Alloyangia pacifica: one gene and its partners. The protein of the gene in region 3 interacts with the protein of the main gene of each other region in a pairwise test. Links are inferred from orthologs where the notes say so. Each region holds a gene or a part of one and is shown on either strand. Other genes may lie near its edges.

The links.
Region 1: the proteins of groL (region 3) and CEW88_RS14180 interact in binary tests that used the Escherichia coli proteins (3 or more experiments, as listed by UniProt). The link is inferred for Alloyangia pacifica from one-to-one orthologs.
Region 2: the proteins of groL (region 3) and CEW88_RS00555 interact in binary tests that used the Escherichia coli proteins (3 or more experiments, as listed by UniProt). The link is inferred for Alloyangia pacifica from one-to-one orthologs.

What each region holds. Positions count from the first base shown.
Region 1 is NZ_CP022190.1:250,218-255,987, forward strand. The notes cover bases 1,342-4,178. They hold CEW88_RS14180 (DeoR/GlpR family DNA-binding transcription regulator), read right to left. Parts: upstream 3,242-4,178; coding sequence 2,441-3,241; downstream 1,342-2,440. Other genes in these bases: rhaS (rhamnose ABC transporter substrate-binding protein), read right to left, coding at 1,396-2,394; CEW88_RS14185 (bifunctional rhamnulose-1-phosphate aldolase/short-chain dehydrogenase), read left to right, coding at 3,428-4,178. Outside these bases: CEW88_RS14170 (sugar ABC transporter ATP-binding protein), read right to left, coding at 1-1,323; more of CEW88_RS14185, read left to right, coding at 4,179-5,527; rhaI (L-rhamnose catabolism isomerase), read left to right, coding at 5,604-5,770. UniProt on the Escherichia coli protein: Represses ulaG and the ulaABCDEF operon. Two ulaR binding sites have been identified in each promoter.
Region 2 is NZ_CP022189.1:130,992-136,861, forward strand. Bases 1-2,937 are described here. They hold CEW88_RS00555 (nucleotide exchange factor GrpE), read right to left. Parts: upstream 1,778-2,937; coding sequence 1,223-1,777; downstream 1-1,222. Other genes in these bases: mutS (DNA mismatch repair protein MutS), read left to right, coding at 1-1,092; hrcA (heat-inducible transcriptional repressor HrcA), read right to left, coding at 1,787-2,851. Outside these bases: rph (ribonuclease PH), read left to right, coding at 2,966-3,676; rdgB (RdgB/HAM1 family non-canonical purine NTP pyrophosphatase), read left to right, coding at 3,673-4,296; radical SAM family heme chaperone HemW, read left to right, coding at 4,289-5,446; CEW88_RS00580 (ParB/RepB/Spo0J family partition protein), read right to left, coding at 5,689-5,870. UniProt on the Escherichia coli protein: Participates actively in the response to hyperosmotic and heat shock by preventing the aggregation of stress-denatured proteins, in association with DnaK and GrpE. It is the nucleotide exchange factor for DnaK and may function as a thermosensor.
Region 3 is NZ_CP022189.1:2,435,696-2,441,606, reverse strand. What follows is about bases 1,703-4,680. They hold groL (chaperonin GroEL), read left to right. Parts: upstream 1,703-2,357; coding sequence 2,358-4,004; downstream 4,005-4,680. Other genes in these bases: CEW88_RS11760 (glutathione S-transferase), read left to right, coding at 4,177-4,680; CEW88_RS11770 (co-chaperone GroES), read left to right, coding at 1,993-2,286. In the rest of the region: CEW88_RS11780 (DUF2161 domain-containing phosphodiesterase), read left to right, coding at 38-712; CEW88_RS11775 (DMT family transporter), read right to left, coding at 729-1,691; more of CEW88_RS11760, read left to right, coding at 4,681-4,782; CEW88_RS11755 (phosphatidylserine decarboxylase), read left to right, coding at 4,882-5,568; pssA (CDP-diacylglycerol--serine O-phosphatidyltransferase), read left to right, coding at 5,561-5,911.

The DNA of each region.
Region 1 (5,770 bases), on a different replicon or contig from region 3:
GCCCTTGGTGGGCTCGTCGAGGATGATCACCTTGGGTTTCGTCGCCAGCCACTTGGCGATCACCACCTTCTGCTGGTTGCCGCCCGAGAGCGTCCCGACGTCCTGATCGAGCGCCGCGGCGCGCAGGTCGAGCCGTTCTGTATAGGTGCGCGCGAGGGCGAATTCCTCGCTGAGCCGCAGGAAGCCCCGGCGCGAGGTCTGCGCCAGCGAGGGCAGCGTGACGTTCTGGAAGATCGGCAGGCCGATCACCGCGCCCTGCCGGCCGCGGTCCTCGGGGACGTAGACGATGCCGTTTTCCACAGCCTCGGCGGGCGAGCGGATCACCCGCACCTGCCCGTCGATGCGCACCGCGCCCTTGCTGGGTTTCGTCACGCCGAAGAGTGCCTGCATGAGCTCGGAGCGCCCTGCCCCGACCAGCCCGTAGAACCCGAGGATCTCGCCGCGGCGCAGGGTGAAGTTGATCTCGTCGAACTCGGTGGGATGGGCGTAGCCGACCACCTTCAGCACCTCACCCCCGATGTTATGGGCACGCTGCGGAAAGATCTGGTCGACCGCGCGGCCGACCATCAGGCGCACCAGCTCGGCCTCGTCCACATCGGCGATCAGGCCCGAGCCGACGTGCTGGCCGTCGCGGAAGACGGTGAAGCGGTCGGCGATGCGGAAGATCTCGTCGAATTTGTGGGAAATGAAGAGGATGGCCCGGCCCTCGGCGCGCAACCGCTCGACCAGCTCGTAAAGCTCTTCGATCTCCTTGTGCGACAGCGCGGCGGTGGGCTCGTCCATGATGACGACGCGGGCATCGACCGAAAGCGCGCGGGCGATGGCCACGAGGTGCTTCGAGGCGATGCCGAGCTCGCGCAGCGGCATGTCGGGATCGAGATCGGCGTCGATGCGCGACAGGATCTCCTGCGCGTCCCTGCGCATCTTCGGCCAGTCGATCAGCCCGAAGCGCCCGCGCGGCGCATGGCCGATGAAGATGTTCTCGGCGACGCTGAGTTCGTCGAAGAGCACCGTTTCCTGGTGGATCGCGGTGATCCCCGCGGCGGTGGCATCCTGAGCGGTGGTGAACTGCACAGGCTGCCCGGCAAGGCTGATCGTGCCGGCGTCGGGCTGGTAGATGCCGGTCAGCGTCTTCACGATGGTCGACTTGCCAGCACCGTTCTCGCCCACCAGCGCGGTGACCTGGCCGGGGTAAAGATCGAGCGTGACGCCGTCGAGGGCCTTCACCCCCGGGAATGTCTTGGTGATCCCCTCGAGCCGCAGCACGGGCGCGGCATCCCCCGCCGCCGCGGCGACAGGTGGGGTGGTGAGGCTGACTTGCATCATGGCCCCCGGTGTCTGGGTTTGGGTGGGAGCCCGGCGCAGAGGCGCGCCGGGGCCGGGATCGGAGCAGGATCAGAAGATGCTCTTGAACTCGTCGATGTTGCTCTCGTCGTAGACGAAGGGGTCGGCCATGGCGCCCTCGTTGTTGTCGTCGAGGGTCAGCGTGCCCATGCGGCCCATGGGGATCTCGGCGCCCGGGGCGGCCTCGGCATCGCCGGTGGCCAGCTCGTAGGCGAGATAGGTCGCCGAGTAGCCCAGATCGATCGGGTTCCAGATGGCGAAGCTCTTCGATGCGCCGCTCTCGATCGCGCCGGCCATCTCGGACGGCAGGCCGAGACCGGTGACGTTCACCTGCCCGACCTTGCCGGCGTCCTCGACGGCGCGGGCGGCGGCGACGATGCCCACCGAGGTCGGCGCGATGATCGCGTCGAGATCGGGGTAGGTCTGCATCAGGCCCTGCGCCTCGCGGTAGGATTTGTCCGCCAGATCGTCGCCGTAGACCGTGCCCACCACCTCGATGCCCGTGTAGTCGCCCATCACCTTGTTCATCTCCTCGATCCAGATGTTCTGGTTGGTCGAGGTGGTGGTGGCCGAAAGCACCGCGACCTCGCCGCCCTCGGGCAGGTTGTCGGCGGCAAGCTTGATGATCATGTTGCCGATGAGCGGGTTCGACGAGGGGTTGAGGTGCATCTGACGGCCCTCGGGCGCGACGCCGCTGTCCCAGGAAATCACCGTGATGCCACGCTGCATCGCCTTCTTCAGGGCGGGTACCAGCGCGTCGGTGTCATTGGCCGAGACGGCGATTGCATCGACGTTCTGCGCGATCAGCGCGTTGATCACCTCGATCTGGCCCTCGGCGGTGGTGTCGGTCGGGCCGGTGTAGATCACCTCGACACTGCCGAGCTCGGCGGCGGCTTCCTCGGCGCCCTTGGCGGCGGCTTCGAAAAAGCCAATGCCGAGCGCCTTCACCACCAGCGCGATGCGCACGCTGTCCTGTGCCTGCGCGGCGCCGCCGGCCAGCAGCATCGCGGCCAGCGCGGTTCCTCCGAAAAGTCGTCTCGTAATGCCCATGGTATCCTCCCTGAATTTATGAGCGTTCACGTGTCGCGCGGTGCGGTCACCCTGCCCCGGCGGTTTTCGCCCGTCCCGTCTGCGCCACGATCAGCCGGATCTCGGCTGCCTCCAGCATCGAGGCGGTGCGGTCGGAAATCCCCTCGTCGGTGATGACGATGTCGATGCGCTCGAGCGGGCAGAGCACCAGGCTCGAACGGTTGTCGAATTTCGAGCTGTCCACGAGCACCACCAGCTCGTCGGCCTGATCGATCAGCTTTTCCTCGGCCTGAATGAGCAGCGGGTCGGCCTCCATCAGACCGATCGGCCCGAGCGCATGGGCGCCCATGAACATGCGCTTGGCGTAATAGTGGCGCGTCATGTCGCTCGCGAAGGGCGAAAGGATGATGTTCTGCTCGCGGTAGAGCGCGCCGCCGGGCAGCATCACCGTGTTCTTGGAGTTCTTCAGCAGGTGCTCGGCGATCGGAAAGCTGTTGGTCAGGACCTGCAGCCGGCGGTTGGCCAGCGGGTGCACCATCTGAAAGGTCGTGGTGCCGCCGTTGATGATGATCGCCTCGCCGTCGTCGCAGAGCGCGACGGCCTCGCGGGCGATGGCTTGCTTCTGGTCGATGTTGATCGACTGATTGACCGCGAAGGGCCGCCCGGCCAGCCCCGGCAGCGGCGGCGGGGTCAGCGCCTCGGCGCCGCCGCGCACCCGGCGCAGCCGCTTGGCGGCGTGCAGCGTGGCGATGTCGCGGCGGATCGTCGCCTCCGAGGTGCCGGTCAGCGACACAAGTTCCGACACCGTCACGATCGGCCGCTCCTGGACGGCGGAAAGTATGATCCTGTGGCGTTCCGTTTCGTGCATCTGGTCCTCCCGTTCGGTTCAGATTGGACGAATCCCCCCTCAAGTCAATCATCATTTTTCATATTCAATCATGCTGCGTCGCCGCATGATTGTTTTTGATCGTTTCTGGTTGACAGATCGCAGGGCGAGCCGCAGCTTTCTGGGCGAGGAGGCGGCCATATCGGACCGCGACAACGGAGGATCACCATGCTGGCAAAGCCCAAGGACCGCCTGCAAAATCTGTGGGATAGCGGCAAGGCTGCGGGGATGAACGAGCCCGAGAAGCTGCTCTACCGGTCCAACCTTCTGGGGTCGGACAAGCGAATCACCAACTACGGCGGCGGCAACACCTCGGCCAAGGTCATGGAGCGCGACCCGCTCACCGGCGAGCAGGTTGAGGTGCTCTGGGTGAAGGGCTCGGGCGGCGACGTCGGCTCGATGAAGCTGGACGGGTTTTCGACCCTCTACATGGACAAGCTGCGGGCTTTGAAAGGGGTCTACCGCGGGGTGGCTTTCGAGGACGAGATGGTCGGCTACCTGCCGCATTGTACCTTCAACCTGAACCCGCGCGCCGCCTCGATCGACACGCCGCTGCACGCCTACGTGCCCCGCGCCCATGTCGACCACATGCACGCCGACGCGATCATCGCCATCGCCGCCTCGAAGGATTCACAGGCACTGACTCGGGAGATTTTCGGGGACCGCATCGGTTGGCTGCCCTGGAAGCGCCCCGGCTACGAGCTGGGTCTCTGGCTCGAGCAATTCTGCCTCGAGAACCCCGAGGCGGACGGCGTCGTGCTGGAAAGCCACGGGCTCTTTACCTGGGGCGACACCGCCGAGAGCTGCTACGCCACCACCATAGACATCATCAACGAGGCCATCGGCTGGCTCGACGCGAAGACCGAGGGCGTGCCCGCCTTCGGCGGCGCCAAGCTGCAGAGCCTTGCCCCCGAGGCGCGGCGCGAGGTCGCGGCGACGCTGATGCCGGCGATCCGCGGCTTGGTGTCGGGCAACCAGCACATGGTCGGCCATTTCGACGACCAGGAGGCGGTGCTGGACTTCGTCAACTCGAACGCGCTCGAGACGCTGGCCCCGATGGGCACCTCCTGCCCGGATCACTTCCTGCGCACCAAGATCGCGCCGCTGGTGGTGGATTTCGACCCTGACAAAGCGGATCTGGACGCCGTACTGGCCGGCCTCCCCGCCCAGGTCGAAGCCTACCGCGACAGCTACGCCGCCTATTACGCCCGCTGCAAGCGGCCCGACTCCCCTGCCCTGCGCGACCCTAACGCGGTGGTTTATCTCGTTCCCGGCGTCGGCATGATCACCTTTGCCAAGGACAAGGCGACGGCCCGCATCTCGGGTGAGTTCTACGTGAACGCCATCAACGTGATGCGCGGCGCCTCGGCGGTCAGTGCCTATCAGGGCCTGCCCGAGCAGGAAGCCTTCGACATCGAGTACTGGCTGCTCGAAGAAGCGAAGCTGCAGCGCATGCCGAAACCGAAGTCGCTGGCCGGTCGCGTGGCGCTGGTTACGGGCGGCGGCGGTGGCATCGGCGCCGCCACCGCAGAGCGACTGCTGCGCGAGGGCGCCTGCGTGGTGTTGGCGGATATCGACCTTGCGGCAGCGGAAAAGGTGCAGGAACGACTTTCCAGTGTCTATTCCAGCGATGTCGTGCGCGCGGTGGCGGTCGACGTGACGCAAGAGGACGCGGTTGCCAGAGCCTATTCAGAGACTGCCGTAGAGTTCGGCGGAGTCGATATTCTTGTCTCGAACGCGGGCATCGCATCGTCGGCGCCGGTGGAAGAAACCTCGCTCGCGCTCTGGAGCCGCAACATGGATATCCTCGCCACCGGCTACTTCCTTGTCTCGCGCGAGGCTTTCGGGCTGCTGCGCAAGCAGGGGCTGGGTGGCTCCATCGTCTTTATAGGGTCTAAGAACGGCCTCGCGGCCTCGCCCAATGCCTCGGCCTATTGCACCGCCAAGGCGTCGGAGCTGCACCTGGCGCGCTGTCTTGCGCTGGAAGGCGCCGAGCTCGGCATCCGGGTGAACGTGGTGAACCCCGACGCGGTGCTGCGCGGATCGCGCATCTGGGAGGGGGAATGGCTCGACCAGCGCGCCTCGACCTACGACACCGACAAGGCGGGCCTCGAGGAGATGTACCGCAACCGCTCGATGCTGAAGCGGTCTGTGCTGCCCGAGGACATTGCCGAAGCCGCTTATTTCCTGGCCTCGGACCTTTCGGCCAAGTCGACAGGCAATATCCTCAACGTCGATGCGGGCAACAAGGAAGCCTTCACACGATAAGTCTCTAATTCGGCGGCACGGGCATCCCGCGCCGCCTCTTTCACGCCGTCCGGGAGAGGCGGCACGGGAGGATTACATGATCGACAGCGATCTCATCGCCGCGCAGAACGCGGAGCGCGCCGAGGCGCTCACCTACGACTACGAGGCCCTGGGCGCGCAGCTTGCCCGCCGCGGCGTCGATATCGACACTATCAAGCGCAAAGTCGCCGCTTATGGCGTGGCCGTGCCGAGTTGGGGCGTGGG
Region 2 (5,870 bases), 2.3 Mb from region 3 along the record:
CTGGAAACCCGCATCCTCAACGCCGGCAACGAGGCGCTGGAGATCGAAAAGCGGCTCTATGAAAGCCTCAAAAGCGCCATTCTCGAGCGTGCGCCGCAGGTGTCGGAGACCGGCCTCTCGCTGGCGGAGTTTGACGTGGCGCTGGGGCTTGCCGATCTGGCGAAAGCGCAGAAGTGGGCGCGCCCGCATGTTGATGACAGCCGCGCCTTCGAGATCGAGGCAGGTCGCCACCCGGTGGTGGAACGCGCCCTGCAGCAGCAGGGCGGCGCGCCCTTCATCGCCAATGATTGTGCCCTGAACGCGAATGGCGACGGTGCGGCGGTGACGCTGCTCACTGGCCCGAACATGGCCGGTAAGTCGACCTATCTGCGCCAGAACGCGCTGATCGCGCTGCTGGCGCAGATGGGCTCCTACGTCCCTGCCGACCGCGCGCATCTGGGCGTGGTCAGCCAGATCTTCAGCCGCGTCGGCGCCTCGGACGATCTGGCGCGCGGCCGCTCGACCTTCATGGTCGAGATGGTCGAGACCGCCGCGATCCTCAATCAGGCCGACGACCGGGCGCTGGTGATCCTCGACGAGATCGGCCGGGGCACAGCCACCTACGACGGTCTGTCGATCGCCTGGGCGACGCTCGAGCATCTGCACGGGGTCAACCGCGTGCGCGGTCTCTTTGCCACGCATTACCATGAGCTGACCCAGCTTGCCGCGAAACTCGAAGGGGTCGGCAATGCCACCGTCGCGGTCAAGGAATGGGAAGGCGAGGTGATCTTCCTGCACGAGGTGCGCGAGGGTGCCGCCGACCGCTCCTACGGCGTTCAGGTCGCGCAGCTGGCGGGCCTGCCCCCCGCGGTCATCGCCCGCGCCCGCGACGTGCTGAGCGCGTTGGAAGAGGGTGAGCGCGGCCGCACCTCGCCAAAGGCCCTGATCGACGACCTGCCGCTCTTCTCGGCAGCGGCGAAACCAGAGCCTGTTGCGGCGCCGAAGGGCCCGTCCGTGGTCGAAGAGCGGCTCGAGACCTTGCTGCCCGACGAGATGAGCCCGCGCGAGGCGCTGCAAGCGATTTACGATCTGAAGGCTCTGCTCAAGGGGTAAATGCGTTTCACGTGAATCCTTCCGACAGGCTTGGATTCACGTGAAACGGCGCCGTGCGGGCGCCCGGGCTGCCGCAAAGAAAAACCCCCGGCCTCGCGACCGGGGGTTTTCCGCTTCAATCCTTGAAAGATCAGCCCTGCATCGAGCTGACACCGACCTGCGCCGGACGCAGCAGGCGGTCGTAGAGCATGAAGCCCTCGGCCGAGACCTGGATAATCTCGCCCGCCTTGGTGCCGGGCACCGGGGCCTCGAACATCGCCTCGTGCATCTTCGGGTCGAACTTGTCGCCGACCTCGGGCTTGATCGTGGTCATCCCGTGCTTGCTGAACACGTTGGTCAGCTCGCGCAGCGTCAGTTCCACACCCTCGATCAGGGCCTCGCCGGCCTCTGCCTCGCGCGCGGCGTTCAGCGCGCGGCTCAGGTTGTCATAGACCGGCAGCAGGTCACGGGCGAGCTTGGAGCCGCCGTACTGCTGCGCTTCGCGGCGATCCTTGTCGGCGCGCTTGCGGGCGTTCTCGGCGTCGGCCAGCGCCCGCATGAAGCGGTCCTTGTACTCGTCGCGCTCGGCGCGCAGCGAGTCGAGCTCAAGCGCCTCGTTGTCGATCTCTTCCATCTCGTCGGCGAAGGCCTCTGCCTCTGCCGCCTCGATATCGTCGAGGAATTCGTCTTTCTTCGCGTCTGCCATGTCTAACCTCTAGCTCCGCTCGGCAATCAGCCTGCCGACCAGCTGTGCCGTGTAGTCCACGATGGGTACGATCCGCCCGTAGTTGAGCCGCGTGGGTCCGATGACCCCGACCGCACCGATTATCTTTCGATCCGCGTTCATATATGGAGAGACCACCAGAGAGGAACCCGAAAGTGAGAAAAGTTTGTTCTCGGAGCCGATAAAAATCCGCACCCCGTCGCCGGTTTCGGCAAGCTGCAGGAACTCGGCGATATCCCGCTTGCGTTCGAGGTCGTCAAACAGCGAGCGGATGCGGTCCAGCTCTTCGGCCTCGCCCTCCTGACCAAGCAGATTCGACGTACCGCGCACGATCAGCCGGGCGGAGTTGTCTGCATCCTTTTCCCAGGCGGCCATCCCGGTTTCGATCAACTCGGCGGCCAGCGTGTCGATCTCGCGGCGGCGGGTCGCGATCTGGCGGGAGATCTCGCCGCGCAGCTCCGAGAGCGTCTTGCCTTCGATCAGCGCGTTGAGGAAATTCGCCGCCTCACGCATCGAGCTCGGGGTCTGGCCTGCGGGCGGGCGGAACAGGCGGTTCTCGACGTGACCATCGCCGAAGACCAGCACCACCAGCGCCCTGTCATGGCCAAGCGAGACGAACTCGATGTGCTTGACCGGTGCCTCGTGCTTTGGCGTCAGAACCAGGGACGCGCCGTGCGTTACCCCCGACAGCGCCGCACCGACCCGGTCGAGCAGCCCGCCCATGTCGTCGCCGCCCTGCGTGGTGGTTGCCTCCAGCGCCATCCTGTCGGACGTGTCGAGATCGCGCACCTCGAGCAGCCCGTCGACGAACATGCGCAGGCCCACCTGCGTCGGCACGCGCCCCGCAGAAACATGCGGGCTGTCGAGCAGCCCGAGGTATTCGAGATCCTGCATCACGTTGCGGATCGTCGCCGCCGAGACTTTCTCGGACAGGCTGCGCGTCAGGGTGCGCGAGCCCACCGGTTCGCCCGTCTCGAGATAGGATTCAACCACGCGGCGGAACACCTCGCGCGAGCGATCGTTCATCTCCTCGAGAAGCCGGTTTCCCTCAGTCATGCGCAAACTCCCGCTGTTCAGGGTCATTAAAGGCCCCCTTCCGCAGCCGTCAATCGGGGTTGCGGGACAGCATCAGCCCCAGTATCCCGGCAGCAACCGAGAAGAGAGGCACTCATGAGACCTTCTGGACGAGATTTAAGCGATATGCGCAGCGTTTCAATCGAAACGGGCGTCACGAAACATGCCGAAGGCTCCTGCCTGATCAAGATGGGCGATACCCACGTGCTGTGCACCGCCACGCTCGAGGACCGCGTGCCGCCCTTCGTGAAGGGCAGCGGCCTTGGCTGGGTGACGGCGGAATACGGCATGCTGCCGCGCTCCACCGGCTCGCGCATGCGCCGCGAGGCAACCGCCGGCAAGCAGGGCGGCCGCACCGTCGAGATCCAGCGCCTGATCGGCCGGTCGCTGCGCGCCGGTGTCGACCGCGTCGCGCTCGGCGAGCGCCAGATCACCATTGACTGTGACGTGATCCAGGCCGACGGCGGCACCCGCTGCGCGTCGATCACCGGTGGCTGGGTCGCGCTGCGGCTTGCGGTGAACAAGCTGATGAAGACCGGCGCCATCACCACCGACCCGCTGACCCCGGTCGCGGCGGTGAGCTGCGGCATCTACGCCGGCCAGCCGGTTCTGGACCTCGACTATGCCGAGGACAGCGAGGCAGGCGTCGACGGCAACTTCATTCTGCGCGGCGACGGCCAGTTGATCGAAGTTCAGATGTCGGCAGAGGGCGCGACCTTCAGCCGCGACCAGATGAACAAGCTGATGGATCTGGCCGAGGCCGGTGTCTCGCAGCTGGTCGAAGCACAGCTGGCGGCCTGCAAATGAGCCGGGTGTTCAGCGACAAGAAACTGCTGGTCGCGACCCATAACACGGGCAAGCTTGAGGAGATCACCGAGCTGCTCGCGCCCTATGGGGTCGAGGTCGTGGGTGCCAAGGAAATGAACCTTCCCGAGCCCGAGGAAACCGGCACCACCTTTGTCGAGAATGCCCGCATCAAGGCCCATGCCGCCGCCAAGGCCACCGGTCTTCCGGCGCTGGCCGATGACAGCGGCATCTCGGTTGATGCGCTGGACGGCGCCCCGGGTGTCTATACCGCCGATTGGGCCGAAACCCCCAATGGTCGAGACTTCATCATGGCGATGGGCAAGACCCATGACGCCCTGCTGAAGACCGGCGCCGACCAGCCCTGGACCGCGCGCTTCAACTGCACGCTGGTGCTTGCCTGGCCCGATGGCACCGACGCCGTCTTCCCCGGCGTGATGGAGGGCAAGGTCGTCTGGCCGATGCGCGGCGACAATGGCCACGGCTACGACCCGATCTTCCAGCCTGAGGGCTTTGACATCACCTTTGCCGAGATGACCAGCGACGAGAAGAACCGCATCAGCCACCGCGCCGATGCCTTCGCCAAGTTCGTGAAGGGCTGCTTTGCCAGGGACGATGCCTGAGACGTGGCGTGAAGGAGGCTTCGGCCTCTACGTGCATTGGCCTTTCTGCGAGGCCAAATGCCCCTACTGCGACTTCAACAGCCATGTCGTTCGGTCGATCGACCAGACCCGCTGGGCAGACGCACTCAGCTCCGAGGTCCGCCGTTACGGCGAGATGACCTCGGGGCGCATCCTCAACTCCATCTACTTCGGCGGGGGCACCCCCTCTCTCATGGAGCCCGCGACGGTGCAGGCCGTTCTGGACGCCGCGAAAGAGCATTGGACCTGGGCCAATGACATCGAGATCACGCTCGAGGCGAACCCGCGTTCCGTCGAGGTTTCGAAGTTCGAGGGCTTCCGCGAAGCCGGTGTAAACAGGGTCTCCATGGGCATTCAGAGCCTGCGGCCGGATGATCTGCGCCAGCTCGGACGGCTGCATGACGTGGGTGAGGCCATCGCCGCGCTAGAGACCGCGAAGTCCGTTTTCGAAAGGGTCAATTTCGATCTGATCTACGCGCGCGAGAACCAGACCCTGCAAGGCTGGGAAACCGAGCTGCGCGAGGCCCTCGATCTCGCCGCCGACCACCTGTCGCTTTACCAGCTGACCATCGAGGAAGGCACGATGTTCTGGGAACGCGCGCAGCGCGGACAGATGAAGAAACTGCCCGACGAGGATCTCGCCGCGGACATGTTCCTCGCCACGCAGGAAATCACTTCAAAAGCGGGCTATGCGCCTTACGAAGTGTCGAACCACGCCCTGCCCGGCGCGCAGTCGCGGCACAATCTCGTCTATTGGCGCGGCGGCGATTACGTCGGCGTTGGCCCCGGTGCCCACGGGCGTGTCACGGTGAACGCCACGCGCCACGCGACCGAGGCCTGGAAAATGCCCGGCGCTTGGATCGAAAAGGCCGAAGCCGGACGCGCGGACAGTGTTTTCGACCCTCTATCTACTGAGGACATCATGACAGAATTTGTCATGATGGGTCTGCGCCTGAGTGAAGGGATCTCCCTCTCGCGCCTTGCCGAGATCTCGCCCAAGCCCCTGCCCGCGCACAAGCTGACCGAGCTTCGGCAACTGGGCCTGATCTGGCGCGAAGGCGACCTCATCGGCGCTACGACCGAGGGCCGACTGGTGCTCAACGGCGTGATCTCAGAGCTTCTGACCAACTGACGCCTCGCCGTTTCATGTGAAACGTTACCCACAGGATCCGGCCGGATCCTGTGGAGATCTCTCGGCGTCTTCAGGCACGGAAAACAACAAGGCCGAGCCACTTCGGGCTCGGCCTTCATTTCTGAACCAGATCCAACGGATCCGGTCAGATCTCGTGAACAAACGCGCCGCCTGAGACCTACGCTTTTTGCTTCATGTGAAGACTCTCGAGATCCTTCCACAGGATCTTGTGGAGAGATCTCTCAGCGCGCGGCGCTCAGGATGGCACAGAGCTTGTCCAGTTCCTCGAAGCTCTCATAGCTGACCACAAGCTTCCCGCTCTCCGCCCCCGGGGCGTTCTGGATCGCGACCTTCATCCCGAGCGCTGCCGAGAGATCCCCCTCGAGCGCCCGCGTGTCCGCGTCCTTCTGCGGCCCGCCAAAGC
Region 3 (5,911 bases):
CTTGCCAGCGACAAGACGCGGGGCGATGGTGTCGGCCATGTTGCGGGAAAGTGAACTCTATGCGCCGGTCAAGGCGCTTCTTCAGGCGCAGGGCTACGAGGTGAAGGGCGAGGTGGGCGCGGCCGACCTCGTGGCGGTGCGCGGACAGGAAGAGCCTGTCATCGTCGAGCTGAAGTTGAAGATTTCGCTGGCGCTCTTCCACCAGGCGCTGGCGCGGTTGCGGGTCTCGGATCTTGTCTACATCGCCGTGCCGAAACCCGCCGGACGCATGGCGCGGCGGGCGCTGAAGGACAACCTGGTCATGTGCCGGCGCCTGGGGCTCGGATTCATCACCGTCAAGGACGGGCGGGCCGAGGTGCAGTGCGATCCCGGCCCCTATGCGCCGCGCAAGAGCAAGCCGGGGCAGGCCAAGCTGCTGCGTGAATTCCGGCGGATCACCGGCGATCCGAACGATGGCGGCGCGACCCGGCATGGCATCGTCACCGGCTATCGGCAGGACGCCCTGCGCTGCGCCGCTTTCCTCGCGGAGGCGGGCGAGAGCAGGGGGCGGGACGTGGCGGCGGCCACCGGGGTGAAGGTGGCAACGCGGCTCATGGCGGACAACCACTACGGATGGTTCGTCCGCGTTCGAGTGGGGGTCTATGCGCTGACCGATGCAGGGCGCGCGGGATTGGTGCACTGGGCCGGCGGCTGGGAGGAGCAGGTGGCATAGTCGTGCCGGGCGCTCTTCAAGCCTGCCGGGGCGCCGCCTTGACCTCGGCCTGCGCTGTCGCCCGCCGGGCGCGCTTTGCCGCGACCCGCTCGCGGTAGAGCGTGTAGAACCCCGAGGCGATGATGATCCCGCAGCCCACGAAGGTCCAGACATCGGGCAGGTCCGAGAATACGAGGAAGCCGTAGAGCGTGCTCCAGATGATCATCGTGTACTGCACCGGGGCCATGACCACGGCCTGTCCCACGTCGAGCCCGCGGATGATCAGGAATTCGCCCATGCCCGCCGCCGCAGCGATGGCAAGGCACATGGCCATGACCTCGAGACTGGGAGGCGTCTCCCAGACGAAGATCAGCGGCACCGAGCACAGCAGGAACGAGGTCAGCGAGGTATACGTCACCGTGGTGGCGATGCTGTCGGCGCCGCTCAGGTAGCGCGACAGCAGCTGACGCGCGGCGAAGCACAGCGCGGCGACGAAGGCGAAGGCGATGGCAGGGTGGAAGACCCCCATCCCCGGACGGATCACCACCAGCATCCCGATAAAGCCGCACAGGACCGCGGCCCAGCGGCGCGGCCCCACCGGCTCTTTCAGCAAGAGCGCGCCGAAGACGGTCACGAGAAACGGCGCGGTGAAGGTGACCGCCGTCGCATCCGCGAGCCCCACGTAGCGCAGCGACATGACGAAGCAGCCCGCCGAGGCGAGCGCGATGACGCCGCGGCTTATCTGCAGCAGAGGATGCGGTGTACGGAGCACGTGGCCGCCGCGCAGTGCCAGCAGGACCAGCACCCCGATGAACAGGCCCGACTGGCGGAACCAGATCACCTGGATCAGCGGCAGGTGCTCGGTCAGCAGCTTGGCCAGCATGTCGGTGATGCCGAAGCCGAAGAAGCCGAGCGCCATGAAAAGAAAGCCGCGCGTATTGTCATGCGTCGGCGTCTGCCGCGCGGAAGGCGCCGAAAGCGGCGCGTAGGGGATGGCCATGGGTATTTCCGAGTCTGTGATCTCAGGCACGTCACCACATTCGGCGGAGAGATGCCATGCTTCTCTGGGTCGGGGTTGTATCCGCCGGGTGCACTGCACATCTGGCGGGCAAGGGTCTGCGGTCCTTGCCGGGATGTCATGAAATTTTCTCTCAGCGGACTGTTGACACAAAACACGGGCCTGCCTAGCTATGCGTCGTTAGCACTCCACAAGGGTGAGTGCTAACGGCCCTCGATCCCGACGGAGTTCGGGCATCAGCGGGGGCCTACAGGGACAACCTTTGAGCTATGGAGACTCGAAGATGGCATTCAAACCGCTTCACGACCGCGTCCTCGTTCGTCGCGTTGAGAGCGACGAAAAGACCAAGGGCGGTCTGATCATCCCCGACAGCGCGAAAGAAAAGCCCGCCGAGGGCCAGATCGTTGCCTGCGGCGAAGGCGCCCGCAAGGACAGCGGCGAGCTGATCGCAATGGCCGTCAAGGCTGGCGACCGCGTTCTGTTCGGCAAATGGTCGGGCACCGAAGTGACGATCGACGGCGAAGAGCTGCTGATCATGAAGGAATCGGACATCCTCGGCATCACCGAGGCGGCCTGATCTTCTGATCGCCCGGGGGCCTCGAGCCCCGCTACGCCAGACATTCATTCAAATTTCAGGAGTACTTGCACATGGCTGCCAAGGACGTGAAATTCAACACCGACGCCCGCACCCGCATGCTCAAGGGCGTCAACATCCTCGCCGACGCGGTGAAGGTGACCCTCGGCCCGAAAGGCCGCAACGTCGTGCTCGACAAGTCGTTCGGCGCGCCGCGCATCACCAAGGACGGTGTCTCTGTCGCCAAGGAAATCGAACTGGAAGACAAGTTCGAGAACATGGGCGCGCAGATGGTGAAGGAAGTCGCTTCCCGCACCAACGACGAAGCCGGTGACGGCACCACCACCGCGACCGTTCTCGCACAGGCGATCGTCAAAGAGGGCATGAAGGCCGTTGCGGCCGGCATGAATCCGATGGACCTGAAGCGCGGCATCGACATGGCAACCGCCAAGGTCGTCGAAGCGATCAAGGCAGCTGCACGCCCGGTCAACGACAGCAACGAAGTTGCTCAGGTCGGCACCATCTCGGCCAACGGCGAAGCCGAAATCGGCCGTCAGATCGCGGACGCGATGCAGAAGGTCGGCAACGAGGGTGTCATCACCGTCGAAGAGAACAAGGGCCTCGAGACCGAGACCACCGTTGTCGAAGGCATGCAGTTTGACCGTGGCTACCTGTCGCCCTACTTCGTGACCAACGCCGACAAGATGATTGCAGAGCTCGACGACTGCATGGTCCTGCTGCACGAGAAGAAGCTCTCGTCGCTGCAGCCGCTGGTCCCGCTGCTCGAGCAGGTCATCCAGTCGCAGAAGCCGCTGCTGATCATCGCTGAAGACGTCGAAGGCGAAGCGCTGGCAACCCTCGTGGTCAACAAGCTGCGCGGCGGCCTGAAGATCGCAGCCGTCAAGGCACCGGGCTTCGGCGATCGCCGCAAGGCCATGCTGCAGGACATCGCGATCCTGACCGGCGGTCAGGTGATCTCGGAAGATCTGGGCATGAAGCTCGAGAATGTCACCATGGACATGCTCGGCACCGCCAAGACCATCAACATCACCAAGGACGAGACCACCATCGTCGACGGTCACGGCGACAAGGCCGAGATCGAGGCACGCGTGGCCCAAATCCGTACGCAGATCGAGGAAACCACCTCGGACTACGACCGTGAGAAGCTGCAGGAACGTGTTGCCAAGCTGGCAGGCGGCGTGGCCGTCATCCGCGTCGGCGGCATGACCGAGGTTGAAGTGAAAGAGCGCAAGGACCGTGTGGACGACGCTCTGAACGCAACCCGCGCAGCCGTGCAGGAAGGCATCGTCGTCGGCGGCGGCACCGCTCTGGTGCAGGGCGCCAAGACCCTCGAGGGTCTGACCGGCGCGAACTCCGACCAGAACGCCGGCATCGCCATCGTGCGCAAGGCTCTGGAAGCTCCGCTCCGCCAGATCGCCGAGAACGCAGGCGTGGACGGCTCGGTCGTCGCAGGCAAGGTGCGTGAATCGGACGACCTGAAGTTCGGCTACAACGCGCAGACCGACGAATATGGCGACATGTTCAAGTTCGGTGTGATCGACCCCGCGAAGGTCGTGCGTACCGCACTGGAAGACGCAGCTTCGGTTGCAGGCCTGCTGATCACCACCGAAGCGATGGTGGCCGACAAGCCGCAGAAAGACGCGCCGGCCGGCGGCATGCCCGACATGGGCGGCATGGGCGGCATGGGCGGCATGATGTAATCTGCCGGTCCATACGGACGTCTGCCTTCGGGCAGCAGGCGGGGGGCTTCGGCCCCCCGTTTTGCGTTTGCGCGGTGCATGTGCCGGTAAGGCTGCCGTGACCGCGCGTCTGTTTTCCTTCGCCGCTCCGCGCGCTAGGCTCTGCTGCGACAACCGTGCAAGGAGCCACGTGATGAAATTGCTGCAGGCCGGACCCTCCCCCTTTGTCCGCAAGGTGCTTGTCACCCTGCACGAGACGGGCCAGTTCGATCAGGTCGAACAGGTGATGGTCGAAGCCTCGCCCGTCACCCCCGATCCGGCGCTGATCGCCGCGAACCCGGTGGGCAAGATCCCGGCGCTCGTCCGTCCGGACGGGCCGACGCTCTACGACAGCCGGGTGATCTGCCGCTTCCTCGACGCGCGCGCCGGCGGCGGGCTCTATCCCGAGAGCCGGATCTGGGACACGCTTGTGCTCGAGGCCACGGCCGACGGGATCATGGATGCCGCCGTGCTGATCGTCTACGAAGAGCGCTTCCGCGCCCGCGAGATGGTCTCGATGGAATGGATCGAGGGCCAATGGGGCAAGGTCGCGCGCGCGATCGACGCGCTCGAGACGCGCTGGATGAGCCATCTCGCCGGGCGCAGGGACATCGGGCATATCGCCGTGGCCTGCGCGCTTGGATACCTCGACTTCCGCCATGACGCGCGCAAGTGGCGGGTTGGACGCCCGGCGCTCACCGCGTGGTACGACGGTTTTGCCAAGCGCGAGTCGATGGTGGCCACCGACCCCACGTCCTGAGCGGCTTTGCCCCGGGGCGGCCGCAAACCCCTTGCACGCAGGGCCGCTTCGGCTTAGCTGCCTGCACCCGAGAATTCCAAGCCCGGAAGGAACTTCCCCATGCGGATGCGCGACACCTTCATCAAGCCGATGCACCCCGAGGGGCGCAAGTTCGTCGGCATCTTCGCCGCGATCACCCTGGTGCTGTTCCTGATCTGGGATCCCCTGGGCTGGATCGGCGTCGGCCTGACCATCTGGTGCTACTACTTCTTCCGCGACCCCGAGCGCGTGGTGCCGCAGCGCCCCGGCCTGCTGGTCTCGCCCGCCGACGGCGTGGTCTCGCTGATCGAGCCCGCCGTGCCGCCGGCCGAGTTGGGGATGCCGGACGTCCCGATGACCCGCGTGTCGGTGTTCATGTCGGTGTTCAACTGCCACGTGAACCGCACCCCAGTGACCGGCGAGATCGTTTCGGTCGCCTATCGCCCCGGCAAGTTCTTCAACGCCTCGCTCGACAAGGCTTCGGTGGACAACGAGCGCAACGCGCTGCGCATCCGTCTCGAGGACGGGCGCGAGATCGCCGTGGTGCAGATCGCGGGCCTCGTGGCGCGGCGCATCATGTGGTGGGTCAAGGAGGGCGACCGGCTCAATCGCGGCGATCGCTTCGGCCTGATCCGCTTCGGGTCGCGTCTTGATGTCTACCTGCCCGAGGGGGTGGAGCCTCTGGTCGCCATCGGCCAGACCATGGTCGCGGGCGAGAGCATCATTGCCAACCTGACGCCTGATCTCGGGAGCCCGCTGAATGAATGACGAGCAGCCGATCGAGGATCCGAAGGCCCGCGCCGCCGAGAAGGTGACGCTGATCCAGCTCCTGCCCAACGTGCTGACCGTTGTGGCCATCTGCGCCGGACTGACGGCGATCCGCTTCGGCCTGCAGGGCTCTTATGAGCTGGCGGTGCAGCTGATCCTGCTCGCCGCAGTGCTCGACGGGCTCGACGGCCGCCTTGCCCGCGCGCTGAAGTCCGAGAGCGGCATGGGCGCCGAACTCGACAGCCTCGCGGACTTCCTGAACTTCGGCGTCGCCCCGGGACTGCTGATCTACAACTGGGCGCTCGAGGACAGCCGGAACTTCGGCTGGATCGCGGTGCTGGTC